3 regions of the Alkalihalobacterium sp. TH-98 genome follow, and region 2 is predicted to be linked to each of the others. Evidence: riboswitches for the same ligand, from Rfam matches in the RefSeq annotation. Region 2 holds a riboswitch; each other region holds the start of a gene.

What was found. Region 2 has a riboswitch for lysine ahead of lysA (diaminopimelate decarboxylase). Riboswitches for the same ligand answer to the same signal wherever they lie in the genome.
Positions count from the first base shown of each region.
Region 1: another riboswitch for lysine. It lies ahead of AC2VNP_RS11880 (aspartate kinase); the one in region 2 lies ahead of lysA (diaminopimelate decarboxylase).
Region 3: another riboswitch for lysine. It lies ahead of dapA (4-hydroxy-tetrahydrodipicolinate synthase); the one in region 2 lies ahead of lysA (diaminopimelate decarboxylase).

Region 1 covers NZ_JBYCKM010000032.1:6,975-17,833, reverse strand. The annotation lists gene AC2VNP_RS11885 (YslB family protein) at 1-333, shown strand, start outside; gene AC2VNP_RS11880 (aspartate kinase) at 706-1,935, opposite strand; lysine riboswitch at 2,045-2,231, opposite strand; gene uvrC (excinuclease ABC subunit UvrC) at 2,295-4,079, opposite strand; gene trxA (thioredoxin) at 4,621-4,935, opposite strand; gene AC2VNP_RS11865 (electron transfer flavoprotein subunit alpha/FixB family protein) at 5,227-6,201, opposite strand; gene AC2VNP_RS11860 (electron transfer flavoprotein subunit beta/FixA family protein) at 6,216-6,986, opposite strand; gene AC2VNP_RS11855 (enoyl-CoA hydratase) at 7,013-7,789, opposite strand; gene fadR (fatty acid metabolism transcriptional regulator FadR) at 7,835-8,422, opposite strand; gene AC2VNP_RS11845 (AMP-binding protein) at 8,840-10,537, opposite strand; gene AC2VNP_RS11840 (hypothetical protein) at 10,845-10,859, shown strand, end outside.
Region 2 covers NZ_JBYCKM010000009.1:97,042-107,900, reverse strand. The annotation lists gene AC2VNP_RS03765 (stage V sporulation protein AB) at 1-403, shown strand, start outside; gene spoVAC (stage V sporulation protein AC) at 421-882, shown strand; gene spoVAD (stage V sporulation protein AD) at 934-1,950, shown strand; gene spoVAE (stage V sporulation protein AE) at 1,950-2,300, shown strand; gene spoVAEA (stage V sporulation protein SpoVABEA) at 2,305-2,865, shown strand; gene AC2VNP_RS03740 (spore germination protein) at 2,869-4,347, shown strand; lysine riboswitch at 4,447-4,626, shown strand; gene lysA (diaminopimelate decarboxylase) at 4,827-6,146, shown strand; gene AC2VNP_RS03730 (C40 family peptidase) at 6,479-7,444, shown strand; gene bioA (adenosylmethionine--8-amino-7-oxononanoate transaminase) at 7,564-8,922, opposite strand; gene bioD (dethiobiotin synthase) at 8,897-9,640, opposite strand; gene AC2VNP_RS03715 (biotin transporter BioY) at 9,847-10,431, shown strand; gene AC2VNP_RS03710 (peptidylprolyl isomerase) at 10,527-10,859, shown strand, end outside.
Region 3 covers NZ_JBYCKM010000007.1:82,627-93,485, reverse strand. The annotation lists gene AC2VNP_RS03010 (YebC/PmpR family DNA-binding transcriptional regulator) at 44-760, opposite strand; gene AC2VNP_RS03005 (MFS transporter) at 996-2,207, shown strand; gene AC2VNP_RS03000 (hypothetical protein) at 2,669-3,250, shown strand; gene AC2VNP_RS02995 (hypothetical protein) at 3,382-3,531, shown strand; gene yidD (membrane protein insertion efficiency factor YidD) at 3,711-3,953, shown strand; gene AC2VNP_RS02985 (hypothetical protein) at 3,959-4,213, shown strand; gene AC2VNP_RS02980 (YbgA family protein) at 4,314-5,285, opposite strand; gene AC2VNP_RS02975 (hypothetical protein) at 5,648-6,211, shown strand; gene AC2VNP_RS02970 (YhcN/YlaJ family sporulation lipoprotein) at 6,272-6,991, opposite strand; gene AC2VNP_RS02965 (aspartyl-phosphate phosphatase Spo0E family protein) at 7,284-7,445, shown strand; gene AC2VNP_RS02960 (hypothetical protein) at 7,577-7,768, shown strand; gene AC2VNP_RS02955 (YhcN/YlaJ family sporulation lipoprotein) at 7,863-8,459, opposite strand; lysine riboswitch at 8,651-8,831, shown strand; gene dapA (4-hydroxy-tetrahydrodipicolinate synthase) at 8,938-9,825, shown strand; gene AC2VNP_RS02945 (DMT family transporter) at 10,017-10,859, opposite strand, start outside.

The sequences.
Region 1 (10,859 bases), on a different contig from region 2:
TTGTTGGGCAAAGATCACGAAAATATCTTATATTGGGCTGGGAAAAATATTGCAAGACAATATCCAAAAGAAAATATGGACGATGTTATTGAGTTCTTCTCTACCATTGGTTGGGGAAGCATAATTCTCATTAAAGAAAAAAAGGATGAACTCATTTTAGAACTTGTTTCCCCTTTTCATCTGGAGAGAGTTCCTGTTACTTATCAATTAGAAGCAGGCTTTTTAGCGGAACAAATCGAAAGTCAAAAGAAACATATCACAGAAGCGATTGTTCAAGAAAAAAAAGATAAGGCACTCATAACATTAAAATGGGACTTAAAGGACCCTATATAGGAAAGGGGTAGCGGCCCTTTTGGCGTCGTTTCAAAGTTGAGCCTTTAAATTGTTTCGAGTGTAGCGTTTTTGAATGCAGTGTTTTGTATGCAGCGCTTTGAAATTTAATTTAGCGGACTCACAGGCCCTTATTCCTGTTGAAAGTGTAGTATTTTTTTGTTTAGAGGACTCAGAAGCCCTTATTTACTAATATTTGTGATATGTATCAGTGATTTTGATTAGATAAGGGCCTATGAGTCCGGGAAATATCCATACATGACGGTTTCCGCTAAAATAAGGGCCTCTCAGTCCGCAAAAATTAAGCACTATTAAAAGTCCCCACTTTCTGTCATAAAGACGATCAAAAGTGGGGACTCTTTATAAGGAAACCGTTTATACAGTTACTTCTTGCTCCTCTAACTGAAAGGCTCTATGAAGTGCCTCTACAGCAGGAACCATAATTTCTTCTTCAACTAAGGCTGAAACCTTAATTTCTGATGTACTAACCATCTTAATAAGAATTTCATTTTCAGCTAAAATTTTAAACATTTGCGCTGCAACCCCCGGGTTGGAAACCATACCCGATCCGATAATGGATACTTTCGCCAGATCACCTTCATGTGTTAATTCTGTAAACTGAAGTTTCTCTTTATGGTTATTTAAAACATCCAATGCCTCCTCTAATGAAGAACGACTTGTTGAAAAAGAAATGCTTGTTTTTTCTTCAGCTGTTTGGTTTTGAATAATAATATCTACATTAATACCGTGCTCTGATAATAAGCTAAATACATTTGACAGCGTTTCGATCTGATTAGGCAACCCTGAAACAGTGACTTTCGTTACATCATTTTCAAAGGCAATCCCACGTACAATTAAATTTTGTTCCATTGAAACTTCCTCCTCAATTAACGTACCAACTTCCTCAACCATACTTGAGGCAACCATTAATTTCACTTGATAATTTTTTGCAAATTCCACAGCTCTAGGATGTAAAACACCTGCTCCTAAATTAGCCATTTCTAACATTTCATCATAAGAAATCGAATGCAGCTTTCTCGCCCCGCTAATGAACCGCGGATCTGTCGTATACACCCCGGTCACATCTGTATAAATATCGCACCGGTCTGCTTTTAATGCAGCTGCAAGCGCAACAGCAGTTGTATCCGAGCCGCCTCTCCCTAGCGTTGTAATTTCGCCGTCATGTGTCGCACCTTGAAAACCTGCTACAATCACAACATTTCCTAAAGATAACTGCGCTTGAATTTTTTCTGTTTGAATGTCGAGTATTCGTGCATTACTATGACTTTCTTCCGTCACGATACCAGCTTGCCATCCAGTGTAAGATGTCGCTCCTAGACCTCTTTTTTGAAGTGCCATAGCAAGTAAAGAAATGGTTACTTGCTCACCAGTTGTAAGAAGCATATCCATTTCACGTTTGCTTGGTTTATCCGATATTTCACTTGCTAGCTTAACGAGTTGGTCTGTTGTTTTCCCCATCGCTGAGACGACAACAACTACTTGATGTCCTTGCTCTACTGTTTTAGCAACACGTCCTGCAACGTGTTCAATTCTTTCGACTGACCCTACAGAGGTGCCGCCGTATTTTTGTACTATGATCGCCACTTTTTTCATCCTTTCTTGTAAAGGAGAAAGAAAACAAAAAAAGCAACAGAAAGGAAAAGTCCTCACTGTTGCTTGGAATACCAAAAAAGGTAATAGTTGTTCCCTTGCTCCGTGAGATAGTTCTCCACACAACTTTTGGGTTGGTTGCGTGACAGCCTTGTACTTATTCAATACAAGTCCAGCATTAAGAGAGATGAGACTCTCAACACTTCGGCGAATTCCCCTTTCAGCAAAAGTCTACGGAACCCATCTTCCTCACTTTGCCTACTCTTGGTTTTCGCTCCTCTACCACCACTTCAAATTAGAAGTTCGGTATATTAAGTTGTTTTCATTTTAACAGAACATCTTGAGACTGACAATTACTTTTTATCTTCATCGCTATTTAATACACGTAAAATTTCTGCTGCCACTTTTTCTGGAATAGCAATCTTTCTAAAGTCTTCGATGTTTGCTTCTTTCATTTTTTTAATTGACCCGAAATGTTTGAGAAGTTTCCGACGTCTCTTCTCTCCTATTCCAGGAATGTCATCTAAAATAGAAGAAAACATCGTTTTGCTTCGTGCCTGCCTGTGAAAAGTGATCGCAAACCGGTGAACCTCATCTTGAATCCTTTGCAATAGATAAAATTCATGGCTGTCTCTTTGTAATGGGACTACTTTAGGTGGATCTCCCATGAGAAGTTGTGATGTACGATGCTTTTCATCTTTAGCTAAACCACAGACCGGAATGGAGAGGCCAAGTTGATCCTCTAGGACGCTTTGAGCAGCCGCTATTTGTCCTTTTCCTCCATCGATGACAATTAAATCTGGAAATGGACCATTCTCTTTTAACAGCCTTGAATAACGACGGTAAACAACCTCTCGCATCGATGCGTAATCATCGGGTCCTTCAACATCTTTTACTTTATACTTTCGGTAATCCTTTTTACTAGGCTTGCCATCTAGAAATGAAATCATCGCTGAGACTGGATCAGTTCCTTGAATGTTCGAGTTATCAAATGCCTCAATCCGGTATGGGGTAGAAATACCTAATGCTTTTCCTAAGTTTTCAACCGCTTTTATTGTCCGTTCTTCATTTCGTTCAATAATCGCAAATTTCTCTTTTAATGCTGCTTCTGCATTCTTTTGAGCCAGGTTCAGAAGGTCTTTTTTATTACCTCTTTTCGGTTGAAGGACTTTGACCGACAGTAGTTGCTCCACTAAATCGGCCTCGATTTCTTCGGGTACTAGAATTTCTGACGGTTTAACATGTTCTTTTTTTAAATAAAATTGACCGATAAATGTTAAGACATCGTCGAGAGGCTCTTGATAGAATGGAAAAATGGAGACATCCCGCTCAATCAATTTTCCTTGTCTCACAAAAAACACTTGAACACACATCCAACCTTTATCGTAAGCATAAGCAAATACGTCTCGGTCGATTCTATCGTTAATCGACATCTTTTGTTTTTCCATGACCGTTTGCATTTGCTGAATTAAATCTCGCAATTCTTTAGCACGCTCAAAATTCAAGTCTTCTGCAGCTTTAGTCATTTTATCTAGTAATTGATTTTTCACATCTTCATGCCCATACTTTAAAAATTTCGTAATTTCCTGTACCATCTCTTGGTTTTGCTCTTTAGTTACTTCTTGAACACATGGAGCTAAACACTGACCAATGTGATAATACAGGCAGACACGGTCAGGAAGGGTATTGCACTTTCTTAATGGATAAAGTCGATCGAGCAGTTTTTTCGTTTCAGTTGCTGCTCCTGCATTTGGATAAGGACCAAAATACTTTCCACCGTCTTTTTTTACATTTCGTGTTGTTATTAAACGCGGGTGTTCTTCTGATGTTATTTTTAAAAACGGATATGATTTATCATCTTTTAGCATGACATTGTATTTCGGGTCATGCTTTTTAATTAAATTCATCTCTAAGATAAGTGCTTCAAGATTTGAAGATGTAATAATATATTCGAAATCGGCTATTTCACTGACAAGTCTTTGTGTTTTTGCATCGTGCGTTCCAGTAAAATAGGATCGTACTCGATTTTTTAGTATTTTAGCTTTTCCTACATAGATGATCGTTCCTTGCCGATCTTTCATCAAATAACAGCCTGGTTGATCAGGAAGTACTGCTAATTTTTCTTTCAGAGTAGACATACTTTTTCCTCCCTCCTCTCTATTGTTCTCAAAAGGAAGGAAATTTGCAACTAAAAGGTACAATCTTTTAAAAACTGGCAAATGAGGAAAGTGCAAGATGTACGGTGAGAAAAAGCACTCCAGGAGGACTTTTCCCCCGCGCTGGATCTAGAGCAGTGAAGTAGCTCATCCAGGGTTTCTATTTTTTTGTGGAACTGAGAGGACCTTATTTGCTTAAATTCGACTCTATTACAGTTGTTAGGGCACTGAGAAGTCGCTATTTGCTTAAAATCACTGATATTTTTTATGAAAACTTGTAAATAAGGGTATTTGAGTGCTCTAATTATGAAAAACAGCAGGACTTGATTGAAATAAGGGCCTGTGAGTGCTCTAATTTCCTTCTGCATCTAAAAAGAATATATTCCTCACTCGATGCCAAGTGCTGAAACTAATCAAATCTAATATCGGTAAAGTCAAATAACATTTTAAAACAACCACTGGCAGTATAGCTATAAATAATAAAAGACCCCGTCATGAACGGAGTCAATTACATTTTTATCTATTAAAGATGTTTATTTAATAGCTCAACTAATGCTTCTTTCGGTTGGAAACCAACCACTTGGTCAACTTTCTCACCGTTTTTGAATACCATTAATGTAGGAATACTCATTACACCGAATTTTCCAGCTGTTTCTTGGTTTTCATCAACGTCTAATTTAACGATCTTCACTTTGTCGCCCATTTCTTCATCAAGTTCTGTTAAAACAGGAGCGATCATTTTACAAGGTCCGCACCACGGAGCCCAAAAGTCCGCTAATACTACACCTTCTCCAGTTTCAGTTGCAAAGTTTTGATCAGTTGCGTTTACAATTGCCATTATTAAAATCCTCCTTATAATCCAACTTTTTCTACAAATGCATTATACCATTACGGTATTATGATTGCTATAAAGTTGCTCACACAAGTATGATACCCTTTCCTATATAAAATAACGCTTTTTTATGTATATCCTTGTTATTGTAGTGTAATTTATATTGCTGCATTTTATACTGATTGTGTTGAACGATCATTAATGAGCGTAATTCAACTACGTATATTAACGTTAACATATCTTTAGAAAAGATTGCTAAAAAACCGCTTCATGTAGAAGCGGTTTCTCATTAATTTATTAAGATACAACTACTTTTTTAAGTTCTTCAGTTAATAGAGGAACAACATCGAATAAGTCGCCTACGATACCGTAGTCTGCTACTTCAAAGATCGGTGCTTCTGGATCTTTATTAACTGCAACGATAACTTTAGAGTTAGACATACCCGCTAAATGTTGAATTGCTCCTGAAATACCAAATGCAAAGTAAAGGTCTGGTGTTACAACTTTACCTGTTTGACCAATTTGTAATGCGTAATCGCAATATTCTGCGTCACACGCACCACGAGATGCACCTACTGCAGCACCTAATACGTCAGCAAGTTCTTGAAGCGGTTTGAAACCGTCAGCACTTTTCACTCCACGTCCACCAGAAACGATGATTTTCGCTTCTGAAAGATCGACTCCACCAGTTGCTTTACGTACAACTTCTTTAACAATTGTACGAAGGTCTTTAATTTCTACAGAAACACTTCCAACATCTCCAGAACGAGACTCATCCTTCTCTAATGGAGTAATGTTATTCGGACGAATTGTTACTAAAACAGTACCTTCTTCAACTTGCTTCTTCTCAAATGCCTTACCTGAGTAGATTGGACGAGTGAATACAGCCTCACCGCCGTCAACTTCAACGTTTACTACGTCAGAAACTAAACCAGCGTTTAATTTCGCAGCAATACGAGGAGACACGTCTTTACCTATTGAAGTATGTCCCATAACAACGCCTTCTGGTTGTTCAACGTCCATAACTTGTAGAATAGCTTGTTGGTAAGCATCTGTTGTATATGCTTTTAAGTCAGCATGTTCAACTTTAACTACACGATCAGCACCAGCATGGATCATAGCGTTTGCTAGATCGCCTACTGATTCACCTAATAACGCAGCAACTACTTCTCCACCGTCTGCGATTAGTTTAGCAGCTGCAACTGCTTCAAACGAAACATTACGAAGTTCACCTTCACGAATTTCACCTAAAACTAGTACTTTCTTTGCCATGTTGATCCCCCCAATTATATGACTTTCGCTTCAGACTTTAATAATGAAACAAGTTCTTTTACTTGAGCATCCGTTTCGCCTTCAAGAATTTTACCTGCTTGTTTTTGTGGTGGTAGGAAGATTTCTACCGTTTTTGTTTTTGCTTCTACATCTTCTTCTTCTAAATCTAGGTCATCTAAATCAAGTGTTTCTAATGGCTTCTTCTTCGCCTTCATAATTCCAGGAAGAGATGGGTAACGAGGCTCATTTAAGCCTTGTGTAGCTGTTACAAGTACTGGTAATGATACTTCAACCGTTTCCTCATCACCTTCAACATCACGTACGATTGTAGCTTTACTTCCATCGATTGTTAATTTAGTAATTGTAGTTACTGAAGGCATACCTAGCATTTCAGCAACGCGAGGTCCAACTTGTCCAGAACCACCGTCTACTGCTACGTTTCCTCCTAAGATAATATCAATCTCTTGGTCTTTTAAGTATGTTGCTAGTAAAGTAGCAGTTGTGAATTGGTCCGTTTCTTCAACGTCTTCACTGTCAATTAGAACTGCTTTATCAGCACCCATTGCTAGAGCTGTACGAAGTTCTTTTTCAGCGTCTTCTGTTCCTACTGTAACAACAGTTACTTCTCCACCGTGCTCGTCACGAAGAACGATTGCTTCTTCAATTGCATACTCATCGTATGGGTTGATGATGAACTCAGCTCCGCTGTCATCAATTTGCCCGCCACTTACAGTGATTTTCTCTTCTGTATCAAAGGTGCGTTTCATAATAACGAAAATATTCATTATAGTCCCTCCCTAAAATAGTTAACTTATTTATTTTTGAATTCTGGTTTACGCTTTTCTATAAATGCTTGGATACCTTCTTTACTATCATGAGACTCTCCAGCAGCACCAAAGAGCTCCGCTTCTTTTTCTAAACCTGCAGTAAAGTTTGCATCCTTCGCATAAGTTAATGCTTCTAATGCAAGTTTCATAGTAAAGCTACTTTTCTTTGCAATCTTACCTGCTAGTTTATAAGCTTCTTCCATCATGAGCGCTTGCTCAGAATGTACTGAATTAATAAGACCTAAAGATAAAGCTTCAGATCCGGAAATCGGTTCACTCGTTAAGATTAACTCTGTTGCCTTTGCTTGGCCAACAATACGCGGTAAGCGTTGTGTACCCGCAAAACCAGGAATTAGTCCTAATTGAAGTTCAGGCAAACCAAGTTTCGTATCTTCAGTAGCAAGACGCATATGGCACGCCATCGCTAACTCTAAACCACCACCAAGTGCTGCCCCGTGAATAGCTGCAATCACCGGCTTAGGAAAAGCTTCAATACGGTTCATTAATCGCTGACCCTCAGTTGCTGACTCAGCAAACTTGGCACCGCTTTCAAGCGTAGTAAACTCTTTTATGTCTGCTCCTGCAGCAAAAAAGCGCCCTTCTCCATGAAGAATGATAACACTCACATCTTCATTATGCTCAACCTCATCAAAAGCCTGTGCCAACTCTTGAAGCAATTGAGAAGATAAGGCGTTTGCTGGAGGTCGATTTAAAGTGATTGTGGCTATTTGTTGTTCCACTTTTACAGATAAAGTTTCCATCTGTCTTTACTCACTCCTCTCATGGTAAGCATCCTCTTTTTCTATTTATCTACTGCAAAGGCCACCCACCAGTAATTGATGCATTGGCTTTGCAAGTGAGACCAGATCATATTTACAATCTTTCATTACCCAGTTTGTAACTACCTCATCTAGTGTACCAAAAATCATTTGTCTTGCTAACCGGAAATCTAAATCTTCTGAGAAGTAACCGCTTTCTTTCCCTTCTGTTAGAACGGTGTCCATTAAATCTAAATATTTCTTTAACACTTCATTTATTCTCCACCTTAGCTCTGGATTAGACTGGCGAAGTTCTAATTGCGTAACAATAGCAAGTGGTCGATTTTCTGCCAGTTGTTTGAAGTGCATTTCAATTAAGATAAAAAGTTTGTCTTTTGCAGTTAAACTTCCTTCGATCTGTTCCTGAATTTTATCAACAAATCTCCCCATTTTTTCTTCAAATAAAGATATAAGTATATCTTCTTTGTTTTTAAAATAGAGGTAGATTGTTCCATCAGCAACCCCAGCTTCTTTTGCAATTTTTGATACTTGAGCGTGATGATAGCCATTTTCAGCGATTACTTTCACCGCTGCCTCAATAATTTGATCGTATTTAGGTCCTCTTTTCTTACCCATGGCATTCTTCCTTTCAGAGCAACTTTCATTAGAGTGCTCATTAAAATGAATGACCATTCATTCATATTTCATATTCTATGGTAAGGACCGTTATTTGTCAATGGAATTATTTAAGTTGTGAGAATTTTTGAAAACAAAACTCTTTTTATACAACTCTAAAATATAAGATAACACCTTATACATTAGTTCTATCATATAATGAAACGTATAGTAAAGCAATGTATGAAACCTTTATGAACAATACGCCAAAAAAACACGGTCGCCAAACTCCTTTAGTTATAGCCTTCATAACACTTTATTTACCAATAGTTTCCGTCAACAAATATGAAAGCGCAATCTTTTTGTATGCTGTAACAATGTAATAAGCTCTTTTAGCCAGATAAAAAGACTGACACAATGTCAGTCTTTTTTTGTTTATTAGCTAGATTTTTTCTCGTTCATTTTTTGTTCTTCTTCCTCGACTAGAACGCGACGCAATACCTTACCTACCATTGTCTTAGGTAGTTCTTTACGGAATTCATATTGACGAGGGACTTTATACGCTGCTAAACGAGCTCTACAGAACTTATCGAGTTCTTTATCAGTAACAGAAGCGCCTTCTTTTGTAACGATAAAGGCTTTAACTGTTTCCCCGCGGTACGGATCCGGTACACCAATGATGACTGCTTCTTGGATCGCTTCATGCTCAAATAGTACTTCTTCAATTTCACGTGGATAGATATTAAATCCACCTGCTATGATCATGTCTTTTTTACGGTCAACGATGAAGAAGTAGCCATCTTCGTCCATATAACCCATATCCCCTGTTAACAGCCAATCCTCATAGAACGTAGCTTGTGTATCTTCAGGACGATTCCAATAGCCTTTCATAACTTGAGGAGCACGGACAGCAAGCTCTCCTACTTCACCTGGTTTAGCCACTTCTCCCGGTTCCACAAATATAACTGCTTCAGTGTCAGGCCATGGCAAACCGATACTTGCTCCACGTCTTTCTTCCCAAATCGGATTACAGTGTGTAACTGGAGAAGCTTCAGTTAATCCATAACCCTCTACTAATTTTCCGCCTGTCAGTTCCTCAAACTTAACCTGAACTTCAGCAGGTAATGAAGAAGATCCACTAATACACGCCTCAATCGATGACAAATCATACTTCCCGATATCCGGATGGTTAATTAAACCGATGTACATCGTTGGCGCACCAGGGAATATTGTAATTTTGTGTTTATCAATAATTTGTAGGATTTCTTTTGGATCAAATTTAGGAACAATAAACATTTGCGAGCCAGTCATAATCGACAAGTTCATTGACACTGTCATTCCATAAACATGGAAAAACGGTAAAGCTGCAAGCGTACGATTTTCTTTATTGTTCAGTTTATACATCCAATGAAAACATTGTGTCGTATTTGCAACTAAGTTACGGTGTGTAAGCATTACACCTTTTGCTAAGCCTGTAGTTCCACCTGTATATTGAAGTAAAGCTAGATCTTCTTTAGGATCTACTTTGACTTCTGGTACTTTCTCTTTACCTTGTGAAAGAAAAGAAACAAACTTCACCGTAGTACTATTATACTCGACTTCTGGTTTAAATCCGTAATTCTTCTTTTGAATAAATGGATAGATTAAACTTTTTGGGAATGGTAAGTAATCCTTGATAGCGGTTACAATTACTTTTTCAATTTGCGTGTTCTTCTTTACTGTCATTACACGTGAATAAAGAAGATCTAAACAAAGTATAAATTTTGCTCCAGAATCTGCAAGTTGATGCTCTAACTCTCTTTCCACATATAATGGATTCGTTTGAACGACAACACCACCAGCCATTAACGTACCATAATAAGCAATAACAGCTTGCGGACAGTTAGGAAGCATGATCGAAACGCGGTCACCCTTTTGCAAACCAGCATCCATAAGAGCATTGGCAAACTTACACGATGACTGATACAGTTCCGCATACGTCATTTGTTTGCCAAAAAAGTATGTAGCATATTTTGATGGCGACTTTTCATACGTATCTTTCAGAAGACCATGTAGTGTCTGATCTTCATAGTTAATAGATTGAGGGACTTCTTTAGGATATTTATTATGCCAATTCATTTCTGTAACAGTTGCCAAGGTAATTCCTCCTTAAGTCTCTCCTATTTCTACAATTCATTCTCTCCTAACGTCTATTGTACTGAATGTTTGTTCATTTTAAAACAGATTTTTGAAAATTTTTTTAATTTTTTTATATATAGATATAATAAGTCTTAATTTAAGTACAATTGGTAGATATATAAAATTGTTAATAAAACTACAATACACGCCAAAAATTTACATCTTTATTATGTATACGCTTACATATGGGCAACATAATGACATATATCTCCCTCGTCACGATAACAATTTTACAGTTAATAATATATTAGTCTAACTTTTGATTATGAGAACGAAGTCA
Region 2 (10,859 bases):
AACGATACTAATTGGTCTAGCTGGAGGTCTTGCGGTAGGAAGTGGATTTGTTGCTTTCTTAACGGTGCTTGGAGTCGTCCCTAGACTTACTCAATTATCGAAAACCGGAAAGTATATTCATATATATGAATGGGCAGTTGTATTAGGAGCTTTAACAGGTTCAGTATTTAGTTTGAATAATGTGGTTCTAAATTTAAGTGCTTATTTATTAATTCCTATTGGATTAGCAGAAGGAATTTTTATTGGTTTATTGGCGGCTGCACTGACGGAGGTTCTTAATGTGCTACCTATATTAGCAAAGCGCTTAGGTATTGCTGAAAGGATAATTATATTGTTAATGGCGATCGTTTTAGGGAAGGTGTTTGGATCACTTTATCATTGGATTTACTTTGTAGATCAGTAGAAGGAAGGTCAAGGAAGATGGAGGATAATAAGAAGCTACAAAAAGATTTTCAGAAAAAGATTAAACCTTTCCAGCCTAAAGTCCCTTATTTAATAAATGGGTTTAAAGCTTATGTAATAGGTGGAGCTATTTGCGCAATTGGACAAGGTATTTCAAATTATTATTTAAGAGTCTTTGATTTAACTGAAGCTACTGCTGTAAGTCCGATGATTGCTACTTTAATTTTAATTGCAGCACTAATGACAGGGTTAGGTTTTTTTGATCGACTCGGCCAATTTGCAGGTGCAGGTGCACTTGTCCCCGTTACAGGTTTTGCAAATGCAATAGCAAGTGCGGCTTTAGAACATCGTAGTGAAGGACTCGTACTTGGAATTGGAGCTAACATGTTTCGTATTGCTGGTGCTGTTATTGCGTTTGGGGTTGTTTCTGCTTACTTAGTAGGATTAACAAGGTTATTAGTTCAAACGTTAATTACCTAAGAGGGGTTATAGAAGCCTTTTTTCCAAACCCAAAAGAATTGGAGAAATCAAATGAACATGAATCAACAACAAACATGGCACTTTAAAGAAGATATTTTTGTAGAAGCAATGGGTACAGCGGTTGGACCTTATGAAAGTAATGGCCCGTTGAGTGAAAGTTTCGATAAGTGTTATGACAAGTTATATTGTGGTGAAGATAATTGGGAATTAGCTGAACGACGATTAATGACAGATGCGATATCAATTTGCTTAGAAAGAGCTAACAAAAAAGAAAGTGAAATTAATCTATTGCTAGCAGGCGATTTGCTTAATCAGAATGTAACCTCAAACTATGTAGCTAGACAAATGAACATTCCATATTTAGGAACGTTCTCAGCCTGTGCAACTGCAATGGAGACAGTTGCAATAGGTGCGTCTTTAATTAGTGGCGGATTTGGCAACCGAGTAATTGCTGCTACAAGCAGTCATAATGCTACAGCAGAAAGGCAATTTCGATATCCGACTGAATTCGGTGGACAAAAGCCGGATACGTCTACTTTTACGGTTACTGGTGCAGGTGCGGTACTTCTCAGTAAGAAACCTTCAACTATTAAAGTTACTCACGCAACAATAGGAAGGGTTGTTGATATGGGTATAAAAAATCCCTTTAATATGGGAACAGCGATGGTACCTGCAGCTGTGGATACGATTTTAACCCACTTTAAGGAAACAGGTAGGTCTGAAGAAGACTACGACTTAATTGTCACAGGCGACCTATCAACAATTGGAAGTAAGGTGCTTAAAGAGCTTCTGCGTGAACAGGGGATAAAACTAAAAAATAAACATCAAGATTGCGGTGTGATGATTTTTAGTAGAGATCAACCCGTGTTTGCAGGAGGGAGCGGATGTGCTTGCCCAGCTGTCGTTACATATGGACACTTATTAAAACAAATGCAACTAGGGAAAATGAAACGAATACTTGTCGTAGCAACGGGAGCACTAATGAGTCCAACAATGATGCAGCAAAAAGAGTCAATACCTTGTATTGCACATGGTGTTGTCTTTGAGTCAGAGGTGATTGAGCAATGATGGAATATATCATTGCATTTGCAGTAGGTGGGTTCATTTGTTTTATTGGGCAATTACTTCTTGATGTTTTTAAGATGACACCTTCACATATGATGAGTACGTTAGTCGTCGCTGGAGCCCTCCTAGATGGATTTCATTTATATGACAGACTCATCGATTTTGCGGGAGCTGGAGCAACAGTACCAATTACCAGTTTTGGACACTCTTTAGTCCACGGTGCAATGACAGAAGCTGAACGTTATGGATTTTTAGGAGTAGGTATGGGGATTTTTGAAGTCACTTCTGTCGGTATTTCCACGGCAATTTTATTTGGATTTTTGGTAGCCGTTATTTTTAAACCTAAGGGGTAATAGGATGAAGCCACGAAAAAAAGTGATTTTAATTACCGATGGAGACGAATCAGCTAAAAAAGCGGTTCAACATGTTGCCAAAGAAATTGGCGGAAGGTGTATTTCTAGTTCAGCTGGAAACCCTTCAGTGTTGAGTGGACCAGAATTAATACAATTAATTCATAAAACTCCCTATGATCCAATCCTTGTTATGTTTGATGATTGTGGTTATAAGATGGAAGGACCAGGAGAACAAGCATTGCGATATGTAGTAGAAGACCCCTCGGTTGAGGTAATCGGTGCTATAGCTGTTGCATCACATACTCATTTTGCAGAATGGACAAGGGTTGATGTTTCAATTGATCGGTTTGGGAATTTAACAGAATTTGGTGTTGATAAAAATGGAATACAAGATATTGAATTAGGAAGAATAGATGGCGATACTGTCTATATTTTAGATGAACTGGAAATTCCTATCGTTGTCGGTGTTGGTGATATTGGAAAAATGGGAGGCTTTGATACGGTTGAAAAAGGTGCACCAATTACAAGAAAGGCAGTTGAACTTATTTTAGAACGGAGGGGATGAAGAATGAGTAAAAATTTAATTAACCCTGAAAAGCAACCGATTACTAATAATATATTTGATAATGAAACAGCTATAAAAAATCGTATTGGTATCGGTACAAGCTTCGATGTTGGAATTCGTAAATTTAATATTTTAGGAAAGCAAATTCAAGTTTATTTTGTTAATGGTTTATGTGATACACAATTTATCATTGAATTGTTTAAAGAATTAAGCAGGCTTGATGGCCGAAATGAAAAAGTTACGAATGCCAAACATGCAATAGAAAATCATTTAGTTCATCAGCAAGTCGAAACGGTTAAAACAATTGATGATGCGATTACACAAATGTTATCTGGGTTAATTTTCATTCTATTAGAAGGTGAAGATGAAGCATTTGTTGTTGATGTAAGAAGTTATCCTGGTAGAGGCCCCGATGAACCAGATACGGAACGTGTGGTCAGAGGATCTCGTGATGGATATACAGAAAATATCATTCAGAACACAGCGCTAACACGAAGAAGGATAAGAGATGAGCGATTACGGAATGAAATTATGCAAGTTGGTGTCCGTTCCAAAACGGATGTATGTATTTCATATATTGAGGATGTAGCCGATCCTGACCTGGTAAAAATCATTAAAAAAGAGTTAGAGTCCATAGAAATAGACGGACTAACTATGGCAGATAAAGTTGTTGAAGAATATATTGTTAAACAAGGCTTTAATCCATTCCCGCTTGTACGGTATACGGAAAGACCAGATGTTGCAGCTACCCATTTATTTGAGGGTCACGTTATTATAACTGTTGATACATCGCCGAGTGTAATTATTACACCGACTACGTTATTCCATCATGTTCAACATGCTGAAGAATACCGTCAAGCTCCTGCTATCGGAACCTTTTTAAGATGGGTTCGTTTTTCAGGAATGCTCCTAGCTTTGTTCATTCTTCCACTTTGGTTGTTGTTTGTTATGCAACCTAATTTATTACCAGAGATGTTAGAGTTTATTGGTCCAAATGAAACAACAAATGTCCCAGTTTTTGCCCAAATTGTACTTGCTGAAATTGGAATAGAATTACTTAGGATGGCCGCCATTCATACTCCGTCTCCTTTGGCAACCGCATTAGGGTTAGTTGCAGCATTGTTAATAGGTGAAATTGCAATTAATGTAGGATTATTTGTGCCAGAAGTAATTTTATACGTCGCTTTAGGAGCAATTGGAACATTTGCTACACCGAGTTATGAATTAGGAATCGCGATGAAAGTAGCAAGGCTAGCATTTTTGTTAGTTGTAGCTATCTTCAAATTACCAGGGTTTGTTATTGCTTCAACGGTATTTATTTTACTACTCACGATGATAAAATCTTTAAATAAACCATATTTATGGCCATTATTGCCATTTAATCCATCTGCCTTTTGGCAAATTCTCGTTCGAGTTTCTGTGCCGTCCGTTAAACGGCGTCCTAGCATAGTCAGTCCAAAAGATCCGATCAAACAATCATAAAAATAATATGCATAAGCATTCGTAAACAATGTTGCCACTTAGCAAGGATTATGATAAAGTGTACCTATTAATTGTATAAGTCCCTCATTTCTTTATGAAACACGGGGTAGAGGTGCAGTGAGAATGAGTATGTCTGAAGAGCGAGATGGAAGCAATGAATCAGACAGAAAGGTCGATTTGCCGAAGTGAAAGAGTAGTACCATCCTATTCTTTTACTGGGGTGTCATTAAATAAGTGACACACTGTCACTGTTAAATACAGTGGAGTACTATTCTACAAATGAGGTTACTCTTGCTATGGCTCGGTCATAACAGCTAGTGTAACTACATTAGCTGTTTTTTTATTAACCAAATAGGTAGGTATCTCACCTTTCATTATACAATTAGAAAATAAAACCGATCTTCAATCTCTCATATATAGAAAAAATTTTTTGATATGTTGTAGATTGTTAGTTGATGCGAAGATAGGAGAGGGAAACGATGCACTTACATGGTACAAGTAGAATTAATGACATTGGCCACCTCGAAATCGGTGGTATGGATACAGTTGAACTTGCAAAGCAATATGGAACTCCTCTGTTTGTTTATGATGTTTCACTCATTAGAGAGAAGGCGAATGCATTTAAAACGGCATTTAGTGAGTTAGGTGTAAAAAGTCAAGTTGCTTATGCTAGTAAAGCTTTTAGCTGTGTTGCAATGGTTCAACTAGCGAATGAGTTAGATTTGAGCCTCGATGTTGTTTCAGGCGGGGAACTCTATACGGCAATGATTGCTGGCTTTCCTATGGAGCGTGTTCACTTTCATGGGAATAATAAAAGTCCAGAAGAAATAGATATGGCTGTTCGTGCTAACATCGGTTGTTTTGTAGTAGATAATTTTTATGAATTAGAATTATTAAAGCAAGCGGCAATTAAACATCAACGGAAAGTATCTATCTTACTGAGAACAACTCCAGGTGTAGAAGCACATACACATGACTATATTACTACGGGTCAGGAAGACTCTAAATTTGGATTTGATTTGTTAAGCGGGCAAGTCAATCGAGCAATTGAGTGGTCTTTGGATTGTGAGCAACTTGAATTACTAGGGATTCATTGCCATATAGGTTCACAAATCTTTGAAACGACCGGCTTTGTCATGGCTGTTGAAAAGCTGTACACCTATATTGAAAGTTGGTCTAAGTCATTAAATTTCGACTTAAAAGTATTAAATTTAGGTGGAGGTTTTGGTATTCGTTATATTGAAGGTGATGAACCATTACCAGTTGGAGACTATGTAAAGGCTACGATTGAAGCTGTTCAACATCATGTGAATAAATTTAATTTATCAATGCCTGAAATTTGGATTGAGCCTGGTCGCTCACTCGTTGGTGACGCAGGAACAACTCTATATACATTAGGCTCACAAAAGGATATTCCTAATGTTCGTCATTACCTATCAGTTGATGGTGGAATGACAGATAACCTTCGCCCAGCTTTATATCAAGCGCAGTACGAAGGAATCCTAGCTAATCGTGCTAATGATCAAGTGGAAACGAAGTATTCAATTGCAGGTAAATGCTGTGAAAGTGGCGATATGCTTATTTGGGATTTGCCGCTACCAAAAGCGAATCATAAAGATCTATTAGCTGTTTTTTGTACAGGTGCATACGGGTACTCTATGGCTAATAATTATAACCGTATTCCTCGTCCGGCAGTTGTATTTGTAGAAGATGGAGATGTGCAATTAGTGGTAGAAAGAGAAACCTATGAAGATTTAGTTCGTTTTGACTTGCCGCTAAATACAAAAGAAAAAGTATAAAAAGTAATAAAGTCCACTCTCTGAGTTTGTAAGAGAGTGGATTTTTTCCTTCTTGGAAGTCATAATCTTATTAGTAAAGTGATGTACGATGGTTTAGATTTGCGGTATTTATTGTCGTATTTTTCACTTTTATTGTCTAATTTTTCGATATATAATCCGATTTTAACGTTTTATTTGCGTAAATGTGAACACCTCCTCTCTCTTTGTATTTTGAGTCGTCACCTCTAGTTGCAATGATTGGTAAACATCTAGTAGAACTTGGGAGTTAACCTAGTAACCTACTAATGTTTTGCAGTGTAATTCGTTTTATGATAGACGGCAGGAGGCGAATTATGAAAAAAATCATACTTGCATTAGTAGCTTTAATTTTTTTACTACCGCAACAAGCTTTTGCGCACTCTCACACTCTAGCTGATCGTATCATTGAAAGTGGTAAGAGGTATATTGGTACTCCTTATCAATTTGGGGCGCCGTTAGGAAACACTTCTAGTTTTGATTGTTCATCTTTTTCTGCGACTATCTTTGGTGAACACGGAATAACCCTTCCTCGTGTCAGTCGGGATCAAGCGAGGGTTGGCGTTCAAGTATCCCTTCAACAATTACAAAAGGGCGACTTGTTATTTTATGATACAAACTTTGATGGGCAAATTAATCATCTTACAGTGTACATAAATAATAATGAGATGATCCATGCGTCAAGCAGCCGTGGTGTTCATATTACAAATCCTTTTTCAAACTATTGGAACGAACGATTTGTAACAGCACGTCGAGTCATTTCGGCAGAGCCACCTGCTACTTCAACTCAAACTACAAGAACAAGCTCAACATATGTGGTCAAGTCAGGTGATACTTTATCACATATTGCAAGAGATCACGGTGTTACTGTTCAGCAATTAAGAGATTGGAACAGGTTGACTTCTGATATTATCTTTGTCGGTCAAACATTACAAGTACAGGCACCTACCCAAGCTCCACCAATAACGAATGTTTCAGCACCAACTGGATCTGGGACGAAACATGTTGTTAGGACAGGAGATAGCTTATGGGCCATTAGTAGAACATACAATGTAACAGTTAATCAACTGATGGAATGGAATAACCTTAATTCATCGACTATTCATGTAGGGCAATCGTTACAAGTTAGTTTGGCTGCTCAAACTAAAACATATACGGTACAGTCAGGTGATAGTCTTTGGAGAATCGCCACACAAAATGGTACAACTGTCCAAGTAATAACGGATTTAAACCAATTACAGTCAACGGTTATTCATGTCGGACAGACACTGAGATTGCCATAAAAAGGGCAAGAATAAAAATCTTTAAAAAAGGCTGAAGGTTTTGTTAGGATCCTTTAGCCTTTTTCTTTTGTAGAGAGATTTTCATCTGGGTTTACAAGAGAAGTGAAAAGTTTGTTGTTCTATGATGTGGCCAGTCCTTCTGTTGTTTCTTTTATCGCCTGTTTCATAATGGTTATCATTTGTTCGAGCTCCTCGTAAGTGGTAGCTAGAGGTGGCATAAAAACAATTACATCACCTAATGGGCGAGATAACATGCCGTGTTCTCTCATTTTCAATGTTGCATAATAACCGACTCGGTCGCCCCATGGAAATGGCTCTTTTGTTTCTTTATCTTTAACAAGTTCAACACCAACCATCAGTCCTAACTGGCGGATGTCTCCTACGTGCGCAAGCTCTTGTAATGACTGTAATTTCTCAGTAATAAAGCTAGCTTTGTTTTGTACCGTATTGATAATATCTTCTTTTTTATATAGTTCCAGATTAGCTAGGGCGGCAGCACAGCCTAATTGGTTTCCTGTGTAAGAGTGCCCGTGGAAGAACGTTTTTAATTCCGTGTAATCTCCATAAAACGCTTCATACACTTTTTCACTCGTCATCGTTGCGGCTATAGGAAGGTAGCCGCCAGTAATTCCTTTTGCAATTGTCATTAAATCAGGTTGGACGTTTTCGTGTTCTACAGAAAACATTTTACCGGTCCTTCCAAAACCAGTTGCAACTTCATCTACAATGAGCAGGATGTTGTATTTTTTACATAACTGCTCGATCCCTTTTAAGTAACCGTCAGGCATAACGTTCATGCCGCCAGCTCCTTGAATCATACCTTCAATAATAAAGGCAGCGATTTCCTCATGTTTTTCCGCGAAAAGCTGTTCAGTTTCAAGCAAACACTCATTTTTGATGTCCTCGAGGTCAGAATGTTCATTTCGATATGTATTTGGAAAGGACACTTTATAACTGTCAAACATCAGGGGATGATAGACTGTGTGAAAAATATCGACTGCACCAACACTAATAGCCCCGACAGTGTCTCCGTGGTAGCCATTCTTTGTTGTTACAAACTTTTGTTTATTTGAATGACCTAGATTTCGCCAGTATTGAAATGCTAACTTTAGTGCGATTTCAACGGCCTCTGCACCACTATCTGAGTAAAAAACACGAGTTAATTTTTCTGGTGTAATTCCTACTAATTTTTCAGCTAGTTCTGTGGCTGGTATATTTGTAGCTCCTAATAAAGTAGAATGAGAGATTTTCTGTAGTTGTTCAATAATTGCTTCGTCAATTTCTCGTTTGCGGTGACCATGTACATTAAGCCATAGAGAGGAATAGCCATCTAAATATATCTTTCCATGGACGTCCGTTAGATAGACTCCTTCTCCTTCAGCAATAATTAAAGGATTTTCTTCGTAATCTTTCATTTGAGTAAATGGTAACCATAAATGTTTTTTACTTTTTTCAATCCAATTGTTTGCTTCGTTCATATGTTTGTTCCCTCCACATTTTAATAATAAATTCAATGTTTATTTGTCCAATTAAACTAAGTATAAGTTCTTCGTTATCAAGTAATTGTTCTATGTTTTGAACGAACGGAATTTGGCCTATAACCGGTACTTTCGTCATTTTTTCAATCATTTTTACATTTTCTTGTTGTGCTTGTTTTTCACTATCTTCAAACCCATTCATTATAATTCCTGTTATGGGAAGTCCAAGTTGTCGTATGTATTGAGTGGTTAAAGTTGTATGATTAATGGTCCCTAAGCCTGCTCTTGCGACAATAATCACTGGTAGTTTAAGATCCTTCATTAAATCTGACACACAATAATTTTCATCGATAACAGGCACAGCTACACCACCAGCACCTTCTACAAGAATGCACTCGCATTCATTGGATAGATGGAAATAATCCGTGTAGATTTTGTCTTGTTTGATCGTAACGTTATCCCACTGTGCTGCTAAATGAGGAGAAACAGGTGCTTCAAGTAAGTATGTAGAACTTTGAGGAAAGGTCTTATTATTCATTTTTTCGTATGTATCAACATCTGGAGCATAAAGTTTTTTCTCCCGATAAAACGATCCGCTTTGAACCGGTTTATAAGGAATTGTATTTGTCCCTCTTTTGTTTAAAGCAGCCGAAATTAAGCCAGTTATGATTGTCTTTCCTACATCAGTATCAGTTCCTGTTATAAAAAAACCTGCCATATATTCACCCTCCCACCATAATAGTAAACTGAATTTAGTAGTAAGGTTAACATTTAATTTGTTAAAATTCAACAAAAAACATAAAATATACTAAATTTACTACAGGGTAATTCGAAATCTCCCTATTGTAAACTTAAACTAAAAAATAGTTGACATAATAAAAAATACTAGATTATTATTACTATAAAATGGAAGGAGATGATGAAATGAAGCTAAGAACAATTGATATCTCAATAGCTGGTTTATTTGTGGCTTTAATGGCAATCGGTGCAAATGTTGCACCTTTCTTAACGATTGGTGGAGTGCCAATTACTTTACAACTTTTATTTGCGATCTTTGCAGGGGTGCTATTGGGAAGTAGACTTGGAGCAATATCAATGACTGCTTATATGGTAGTAGGCCTGATTGGTGTACCTGTGTTTGCTCAATTTAAGGGTGGGTTTGCCACACTACTAGGTCCGACATTTGGATTTGTTGTCTCGTTTATTTTCGTAGCATATGCAGCTGGAAAGCTGGTTGAAGCAAAAGGGAACCCTAATTTACCAACGTTTTTTATGGCTTCATTTATAGGTGTAATTTTGAATTATGTTATAGGGACGCATTGGATGTACGCGGCACTCCTTTTCTGGTTGGAGACGCCTGAAGGCTTTAGTTATCTTGTTGCTTGGTCCTGGATGCTGCTCTATCTACCGTTGGATATCGCTGTAGCGGTCGTCGCAGCTGTGATTTCGCCTCGCATGTATAAAGCGATTAAACGCACAAGGTTTATTCAAGAACAGCGTGCGGCTTAAGTGAACAATAGTCTACGGTGGAAAATTTCACATTAGGTTCGTTTTGTAGTAAAATGAAGCGAATGTGAAATTAAACATTTAGGAGGACATACATAATGAAAAAAGGAAGCATCAAATTTGAAAATGGGGAACAAATCATTTTTGAATTATTCTCAGAGGAAGCACCAAACACTGTAGCGAATTTTGAAGAGTTAGCAAACAAAGGGTTCTATAATGGATTAACGTTTCACCGTGTAATTCCAGGTTTCGTAGCACAAGGTGGCTGCCCAACTGGTAATGGTACTGGTGGAAGTGGTAAAACGATTAAATGTGAAACAGAAGGTAACCCACACAAGCATGTCGCTGGATCTTTATCAATGGCGCATGCTGGGAAAGACACTGGAAGCAGTCAGTTCTTCATCGTACATGAACCACAACCTCATTTAGAT
Region 3 (10,859 bases), on a different contig from region 2:
TGAACCGGATCATACAGAAAAGCAAGCTTATTAGCTTGATTTATTAGCCTAAATCAACATTATGGTACACTTGACCGACATCTTCTAAATCTTCTAGAGCATCCAATAACTTTTCGAATTGTTCTTGTGCATCTTCAGGAAGCGTAATGTCACTTTGTGCAAGCATCGTTAGTTCAGCAACATTAAATTCTGTAATGCCGTTATTTTTAAATGCTTCCTGCACTTCATGGAACTGATCAGGTTCAGCGTAAACAATGACTGTATCTTCTTCTTCTAAAATATCTCGAGGATCGATATCCGCTTCCATTAATAACTCTAACACTTCATCGGCTGTTTTTCCTTCAACACCAATAACAGTCGTTGCATCAAACATATAAGATACCGAACCACTAACACCCATATTTCCACCATTTTTTTTAAAAGCAGCACGCACTTCAGCTGCTGTACGGTTCACGTTATTTGTAAGCGCATCGACAATAATCATTGACCCATTGGGTCCAAAGCCTTCATAACGTAATTCATCATAGGTTTCTTCTGAACCACCTTTTGCTTTTTCAATCGCTCGATCAATAATTGTCTTCGGTACACTATATGTTTTTGCACGCTCAAGGACTACTTTTAAAGCTTGGTTAGATTCTGGATCAGGCTCACCTTGTTTTGCAGCTACGTAAATTTCACGACCAAACTTTGCATAAACACGACTCGTATTTTTGTCTTTTGCCGCTTTTTTCTCTTTAATGTTATTCCATTTACGACCCATAATGAACACTCACTTTCAAGTTTTAAAATCTACGTTGTCTATTATACATTATAATCAACATTTGGTTAACTAGACTGATTAAAAGTACCTCTAACTTGTACATCTTATCTTAGCATTTAAAAAGTTATTCTACTGTCCACCCAATCATTCAACCGTTTTTTTCCAATTTTATTTATATCTATTAAACTCCCTTCCTATTTATACTATAATGAACACTAGGAAAGGTGGTACGCGCATGAATCCATATAAAATACTTTGGTTACTTTCAATCGCTCAATTTTTAGCGATGCAAGTCTGGTTTAATTTTTCTGCAGTACTCCCAGTCGTAGAAAGTGAATGGGGATTAACTTCAACACAATCGGGTGTTATCATCGCTTGTTTCCACCTTGGTTATGTTATTGCTATCCTTTTTTATAGCTTTATGAGTGATAAGTATGATCCAAAACAATCTTTTGTTTATGGAGCTTTAATTGCAGGAACAGCTGGTATCTTACTGAGCTTCTTTGCCCAAGGTTTTTGGTCTACTCTCATTTTACGAACAATAAGCGGAATCGGAATTGCTGGAATTTATGTACCCGGCATGCGAATCATATCGCAATTGTTCCCTTCACATGAAAGAGGTAAGGCTCTTGGCATATTTGTAGGTTCATTAGTTGTTGGTTCGGGGTTCTCCTTACTCGTCTCCGGGCTGTTTATTGAAAGGATTGGATGGCAAGGTGTTGTATTTATTACTTCTAAATTTTGTTTAATCGCTAGCTTAATTGCGTTTTTTGTTAAAGTTCCACCAATGCCTTCTAGTAATGGAAGTGCTTTTGATTTGAAGAAAATAAAGAATGTATTTAAAAAGCCGAACCTACTAGTGAATGGCGGTTATGCTGGTCATTGTTGGGAATTATATGCAATGTGGGCTTGGATTGGGCCTTTTCTCGTGTACTACTTTCTCCAACAAGGATTTGAACAAGAAGCGGCGATCCGCTTTGGTAACATTGCCGGTGCTTTAGTCATTATGATAGGTGGTATTGCTACATATATAGGCGGTAGAGTTTCAGATTCTATCGGCCGAGTGAGGGCTGCAACATTCTTTTTAATCATTAGTATTTTTTGTTCCATCGCCATTGGTTGGTCAGTCCAACTACCAATCATACTTATGCTCTTATTAGCAGTCATCTATGGTTTTACCATTGTGGCTGATTCTCCTATTTATAATGTATCAATAACGGAAGTAGCTGACCCAGATGTAATTGCTCTGGCTCTTGGTGTCCAATCTGTTCTAGGCTTTACGGTAACTATTTTTTCTCCAATTGTTTTTGGGTATTTTCTAGATCACTTTAATTGGGGAATGGCATTTACAGTTATTGGGGTTGTAACGATAATAGCTCCTATTTGTATGCTGCTATTAGGCAGAATACAACATACAACAAAATTACATCGAGGGAATTTAAAATAGAAATGTAAAATTCTGAGATGACACGGTGAGCCCTACGAATGGAAAAACCTACCTTTCGGTGGGTTTTTATTTTCCTATATTCCTACGTAGATTAACCCAAGTTATGAACACTCGTTGGTGCGAATGACATATATATGTTGAGAAGTTCCAAGCAATAAATAAATGTTGTTGTGTCACGTAAATACCTCATTTTTTTGTTCTTTATATTATAGATACGACTGGACAGCAAAAGTGATATAAAAAACGTTCTTCACTGTGACTCACAGTATAAAAATTTTGGTGAAACTCGTTTCTGTCTTTTTATACGGAACCATAGTACAATTGGTTTCATATTTTATTTTTTTAGATAGAAATAATCTTATGCCTTGTTTGCGTTCGTTCCATTTTTAACGACTAACGCGAGTATTTAACGAACTTTCAGCTATGTGTATTTATGCAACTTTAATTTTGGAGTGAAAAACATGATCGAGATTGACAAAAATCAGCGGCAAATCCTAAGTAAAGCCTGTTTCAATTGCAGCGATCCATATTTTCAACCTGGGCATTCTAGTTTACCTGTTATTGGTTGTTGTAGTTACAGTCCTGTAATCAGCCTTTATGAAATTTACCAAATGGTACAACAAAATGACCGTAATTTTTTTATCAATACAATTTATAACAATGAAAATTGTACAATAAATGACTTTAACATTATTATTCATGCGCATGTACATCCTCTTTTTGAAGAAGACTACACCGGTCAGCTCTCGTCCATTGAACTATCTGATTTAAAATTAAGCTATTCGACCTGTCAATTCTTTGAAAGTAATATTGGCTGTTCGCTTAAACCTTCCTATAAAAATGCAACATGTCGATCGTTTATCTGCTCTACCGTTGAAGATCAGTTAGACACTCAGCACCAAAAACAGTTATCTGAATGGTCTCGAACGATACAACTGGAAACCAAAACGTTTAATGATACCCATCAAGCTATACTAAAAGAGAAAGGCTTATCGTTAACTAAAAATGTCAATACCGTACTCGATTACCTAAAAAACATCTAAAATGAAATAAATATTATAATTTTCTGCCTATTTTTATTAGATTCAGTTGACCAACAGCTACCTTCTGTTATAGTATAGATGTAAGAAAATAATCTGTTATAAAACAGATTAGAATTAGGAGGCGGTTGGTAATGTGTCAAACTGAAAAATATCGTCATGTATGGTTTCTTTATTTATCTAATTGTGAAAAATACGGGATTGAAAGCAAATTAGACTTTTATCAGTTTGTGAATTCAATGACCGTAGATCAAATTGAACAATTATTTGATCAATCACAATAAACTCAATGTAAGGTAGGTAATTTATGGAGGTTAGCGCATGAAGGATGATGTTAGTGCTGTCATAGTTCAAATATAGAAAATGTCTGTTTCAATCAGCATCGAAACAGACGTTTTTTTATTTTGATTAAGTTCTTATGATAAGATAAACATAAATAAAAAGAACGGGGAGATTACTTCAAATGAAAAGGCTGTTACTGGGCATTATATACTTATATCAAAAAATCATTTCACCACTAAAACCACCTACCTGCCGCTTTCATCCATCTTGTTCCCATTACGGCTTTGAAGCGATTAAACGATATGGAGCTATTAAAGGCAGCTGGTTGACGCTAAAAAGGATATTAAAGTGTCATCCGTTTCATCCTGGTGGATTTGACCCCGTCCCAGAAAAAGAAACCAAGAATAAAAATCAAACGAGGTGAACCTTTTGAATTATAATCATGATATCGACTACGATCGAGATGGCGATCGTGAAGATCGACTAACAGATACAGAAATCGTAAATTTGCTTAAGTCAAGTTTACAGCAAGAAGAAGAAATGTTAAAAACGTACACGATCTTAGCAGAGCGAATTCATGATAATGATGTATTAAAAAATCGCTTAGCAAATTTTGCACAAGGTAATGCCAAACGCTCCCGCCAACTTGAAGAGGAAATCAAACAAAACGAGGAAAGCCATTAAGTGTAGCGGAGTCACACAGAGGTGCTAATCATACAAGCACCTCTATTTTACTTACCTATTTCACCTGACGAATTTAATCAATAATGAGATTTCGTAGTCCTCAACTATAGTTTCTTCCTTTTCCTGAATCGCTAATTTCAACAAGTTCCTCAGGGTATGGCTCGAAAAATGTTTGTTCGAGCATATAATCATTATCAAATCGATACGCCCACGCTTTTAAAATACTCACAACGCTACTAATTGGAAGTTTTTTTTCACGATACTTTTCTAATGTTGATAAAAAATATTCCTTTTCTTTCGTTGATAAATGTGGTGAAAAATAGCCGAATATCCGCTGGCATACATTGATGTTCGACGTGTAACGAGGGATTCTGCTAAAAAGCTGAAACAGTTCATCTTCATATAAACTAAACGTTTCTTCAACCGGTCTGTTATCTTTATTACTTAGGATTTGACCTAAAATCTTCAACCTTTTTTGGTTATATGACATGAACAAATATTTATTTTTCTTATGGAAGTCATTGAGTTGATTTAGTTTTAAAGATGACTTTACTTTTTTAAACTCTGTCGTCGTAAATAATTTCGTTAAATAGTGTTCTCTAATCTTGAAATTTTTTAGTCTTCCTTCATCTTCAATCGAAGATTTCGGATAATACTGTAATACTTTTGCTGTGAAAGCACCGCTGCCAGTTCGAACAGTTGGAGACTTCTCTAATCCTGAATATACTTTTACATCTGTAATCCCACAACTTGGTGAACGGTTTTTCAGAATAAATCCATCCACATCTTTTAACTCCTCTAAAAAGCCTTCTGCAAATTCTTCCATATCTGACGTTAAGTCTTTTCCAGTCTTCGGTTGTACCAGTCGGTCTTTTTCACCTTCAGCGACGAGACGAATAACTTCTCGAGGCGTTCCTAAACCGATTTCCACTTCTGGACATACTGGAATGAATTCAACATACGGCTTTAAATTATGTACAGTTTTGTCTGTTAATTTATCTCCATTATAACGGCAAGCAGAAAATTCAATACATTTACTGACCACGACTTTTGGCTTACAAAAATCTTTCATACATCCACCAACCCATTCTTAGTTCATTCATTAAATAACCTGCAGTCCTAACGTTTTATTAGGTTATGTAATCTCAATTTTAAAATGCAAACCTTCACTTTATATCTTTATCTTTATAAGTGGTTCCCCTGATGATCAAAGCGTTTCCTATAATTCCCCTTGAGCAAAAATTTCATGCTCTAAATTCTTTAAGTACCCATGTATAAAATTGTACTGGAAAAAGGATAATAATCGAAGAAGAAAATGACAGGCATTAAGTTAAATTTATACGATTTTTGGTCGAAATCCAATGATAATCGTCCAATCATTTTAGAAATGGAAACTGTTAGATTATTTTTATTGTAAAGGAGATTTATTAACTTATGCACAAACTCGCTATCTTAATTGTCCTAACTGTTACGATACTTACGTTTACAGCTTGCCAAGATCGTCCTGAAGATATTACACAAAGTATAGAAAAACAACATATGCGTGCGACAGACGGAATTGAACCCTTGCATCCTTCAAATAAAGATCAAAATAAAACAAGAAGAGATGTAACTGAAAACGCTGTTTCTTATGCTTCGGAATTTGGATATTACTTAAACCAATTATACGCTCATCTGGAACCGTTAAATAATTTGTTCTATACAGAAAATCCAACTGAAAAGGATGTCCAAGAGGCTCAAGAACACGTTCAAAAGGCTCAGGATTGGAGTGAGTACATACTTAGTTTAGATACACCGCCAGAGTTCGTAAACCTTTATATAGGCCATAGTAGTACACTCCTTGAACTAGACTCTCTTATGAAAAGTCTAGAGGATATGGACTTAAATGAAGAGGTTGACTTTAGAAGAGCTCGTTTATATTACGAAAACACCATCATTGCCGTAAAGTCCATGGAACGTGAATATAAAGGAGTACTCGAAGAACACGGGATCAAATAAAAAAAGGTGCCAGGCACCTTCACTACATTAAAGAGGTGAAGGTGCCTGGCACCGATTAAATTATTCGTGTCTAGGGAAGACGTTTTTTCTGATCTCTGATAGTTGACCGCCAATACCTTGGAACGGTTCGGCAATATCGTTCCCTTCAAGCACTGCACGAATTCGATTGACATTTCTTCGATCTATAGCAATGCGCACTCGGTCAAGATCAACTACTTCAGAAAGCTCTTCTTCAACTTCTTTAACAAGCTTCGGTCGATTTTGTTCCGGTGATTCAATGCCAATAAGTAACATTCCGTCATGGGGGAGCACATAAACTTCGTTGATATTCTCAATTGCCAACAGTTTTTGTCGAATAGAATCTTTAGTATCTAAAGTTTGAAGTTTTTCGTTATCAATTTGCTTATGTCTTAAATGTGGACGATCTCCAAGCACATACTTACCTCTGATTGTATTAGGAATATTATTGTAAATCCTTGCCCCACTTCGATTTGTACCTTGTGTTTTAAAACCTAAATTTCGTTCGCTTGTATAGTACATATTATTTTCAGCAATCGGTTGTGCCCGATCGGTACGCCCTTTTGGTACACCATCAGGAACCATCATATCACTCAAAGGACCTTCATGATTTCTAGCTCGATTAGTCCCGAAACCACTAAATCCCTCTTCACGAAAATGATTTGCCCCCATTGGGTGCTTCTGTTCCACAACGCCACATCCGGAGAACATCGCTAAGAGCAACATAAGCATGACGATAACCGAGGTTAGTTTTTTCATCATAATTCTCCTTTCTTGTTACTTATAAGTTGTGTACTATTAGTCGATTTCATGAGAAGAAGTTAGCGGAAATTGTTTCATTACAAGAGAAAAACTTTTAGAAAAGAACTCACATCTTGTCGATTTGTTGTTTATTTTTAAAGTTCATGACTACTTTTAGGGAATGTATTTAATTATCAATAAAAATACGTATAATTGTCGTTGTGTGTAAAATAAATTCAAACTTTCTCACATAGTAGCAATGAGACAATAAGTTTACACAAATTAATATTGATAAAAAAATGGAGTGGAAGAAATGTTATTGTATGCGATTGAACGAAAAAGAAGTCAGATGATCTTATTAGCTGAAAAATATGGCTACACTTCCGAGGCAACGGTTAAGTGCAGTCAAGAGTTGGACAGGCTGTTGAACCTAGCCCAGCAAACAACCTGTATGAATGTGAAGATGGCTAAATAAATTACCATTTATAATTTACCTTTCACGGCTACTATTGTTATAATAAAAGTATCTTTACCACTATACTCATATAGTTAACCCCTTTGTTTAAAAGTACTTTCTTCTACTTCAATGTGTAAGGAGTTGTATTTGTGGATGGTGTAAAAATAGCCTGTCAGGAAATTCTTAAACGCCTTCAACTGATGGATGGTGTCAAAATCTCTTATCAAACACAAGATGAGATCGAACGTATCATTAGAAGTACATACTATCTTGGATATGCAGATGGACAACTGGAAGCCAAGAAAAAAACAAATAAAAATATCATAACGGCTGATCGCTGACAAACGAAAAAGTGCCAGCATCACTTTTTACACTTAAAAGAAACAAATCGTAGATCTTTCAAGGTATTGGTTTGTTCTGGCACTTTAGAAAAAATTAATTAATTACTCTTGCGCGTTCAAATGGACGCTGTAAAATTCTACCAAGGTCCCTCATGAAGTTTTCAGAATCTATACCTTCTTCATAAGGTGTTCCCTCTCTCAAGTTATACAGTTGTCTTTGGAATTCGGAAAAACCTTGATCATCATGAATGACGACGCGAACTTCCACATCATTTGCGATAGCTGAATGTACTGTTTCTTTCACCTTGTTTTCTATTTCATCGTTCCACTCTTCTGTTGTATAAACACCTACTAAGACTATTCTACCTTGAATATAAACATGTGCGTCTTCAACTTCTTCGAATTGCAACAGTTGCTTCGTTAAAGGTCTGTTTCCATTATAAAATTCAATGTAATCCGCATTATCAGTTCTAGTATTTGTCCCATGCCCTGTATTTCTTCTCGAAGTAATAAGTTGTCTACTCATTAATGGGGTTCTCCCATCAACAGCCATCTCTGGATCTAACTCTGGAACTTGTTGTTCTTCAAGAATTCTTTGTTCATTTTGTTGTACCCCTGCTCCTGTACCACAAGCAGTTGAAACAATAACTAAAACCATTAACGATAAAAAGCAGAAACATACTTTTTTCACGGTACACTCCCCTTTCTTTTATTATCGTTTAATTTTTTTCAACATAATAACCCTGTAAACTATAGGAAATTAGAAAAGCGAGGGAGATTTTTAGAAAACCTAAAAGAATTTTCGATTAACCATTGCAATCAATACTACAATTTGATAAGGTAGACACAACAACAAGTGAATATTCTTTACTTCGAAATTGAAGTGAGGATAGAGGTGCAAAGATCATGAGTAAACAATGCGAGGAGGATGAGCTCTATTGAACATTGTTGAAAGGGGGATTTGCCGAAGTCTACGGTTCTCATACTAACCAAGGGCTGGGTCTGTATTGAATAAATGCAGAACTGTCATATAGTACATACTATATGGAGGGCTATCTTACGCAAGGATAATGGTAAATGTCATTCCTAGCAACAATGAGCAGCTCTTCTCATTGTTGCTTTTTATTGTTATAAAATTGTATTTGAAATGCACTAAGGGGGAAGCTAAAATGAATTTTGGAAAAGTCTTAACAGCAATGGTTACACCGTTTGACGTTTATGGAAATCTCGATCTGCAAGCTACGGAGCAATTAGTAAATCACCTGATCGCCAATGGTTCCGACGGACTCGTTGTCGCAGGAACTACAGGTGAATCGCCTACTTTATCTGCAGAAGAAAAACTCACACTTTTCAAACAGGTTGTTGAGGTTGTAAACGGTCGAGTACCTGTCATTGCAGGAACAGGTTCAAACAATACAGCAGCATCCATTGAATTAACAAAACAAGCAGAAGAAATTGGTGTCGATGGCATCATGCTCGTTGCCCCTTATTATAATAAACCTTCTCAAGAAGGCCTTTATCAACACTTCAAAGCGATCGCAGAGCAAACGAAACTGCCTGTTATGATCTACAACATTCCTGGGCGCAGCGCAGTTGACATTTCAGTAGAAACGACTGTCCGTTTATCACAAATTCCTAATATCGTTGCAACGAAAGAAGCAAGCGGTGACTTAGAAGCAATGGCAAAGATTATTAGTGAAACAGATAGCAACTTTAGCCTCTATAGTGGAGATGATAGTCTAACATTACCGATCTTATCCATTGGAGGTACAGGCATTGTTTCGGTTTCTGCTCATATTATCGGGAATGAAATGCAAAACATGGTAACAAGTTTCTTGAAAGGAAATGTATATGAAGCTGCGGAACAACATCGCACCTTATTACCATTAATGAAATCACTATTTACAGCACCTAGTCCATCACCAGTTAAAGCAGCGTTAAACATGAAAGGAATTACGGTAGGTTCAGTTCGCCTTCCTCTCGTTCCTTTAACAGAAGAAGAAGAACAACAATTACGAACCACCATTTTCCCTGAAGTTTCTTACAATGTAGGGTAAAAACAACTCTATCAAATGAGGAAGCACTTAATAAACGACTAAACAACCCCGAGTTAACCTAATGAGGTTATTCGGGGCTTTCTTTATAAATTCTTAGCAAAGAATTACATTCGACGAGTAAGCAATTTCTAGAGAGCTTACTATGACTATGACACTTGTCTTCGCTTAAAGACTCGCCATTCGGCAGTTCTTTAACCTACCTTTTGCACATTCCTCTTTTTAAATACTCGCCTCGTCACATATTCATCAATGAAACCGGTACCTAATAAAACGCCTAGTACGATAAAAACAAAACCAGTTAATTGTAATAACGTTATTTGTTCGCCTAACCATAAAGCTGAAAAAACTAATCCAAAGAAAGGAACAAAATTATTAAATACAGCCGTCTGCCCTGCCCCAAGTCGGTGGATCGCAGCATTAAATAAGAAATGACCTAAAGCTGTAGCGAAAATCGAAGAAACTAAAAAGATGCCCCAGATCCACCCAGTTTGTTCGATCATTTGAGACGTTCCTGCCGGCTCTACAAATAAGCTGATCACAAATAAAAAACTGGATCCCACAACTAACATTACTGCTGTCATTACTCTTGAATCAATCGTATTTGTTCCTTTCTTAATATATATAAAAGAAACCGCCTGAACGAACATCGCAATAAATATAGAGACATCTCCCGCATTTATCGATGTGAAACTTTCTCCACTTTGTAAAATGATTGAAGCTACACCACAGAAAGCGAAAACAATACCAATAACCCGTAACCTCGATAATGAATCTTTTAACATGACAGAAGCCAAAATTGATGTTGTTAGAGGCAGTAATGCTAATATTAATGCTGTGTTAGAGGCGGTTGTCATTGTTAAACCCCAGGCCAAGAAAAAATGGTGACCCGTCACTCCGAAAATCGTTGCTATAAAAATGTATTTCCATTCTACCTTTGTAAATTTCCTTAATTGTTTAATCAGTATACATACTGTAATTGCTACAACTCCCGCTAAGAATACTCGAAAAGACGTCATGGTAACCGTTGGGAAAAC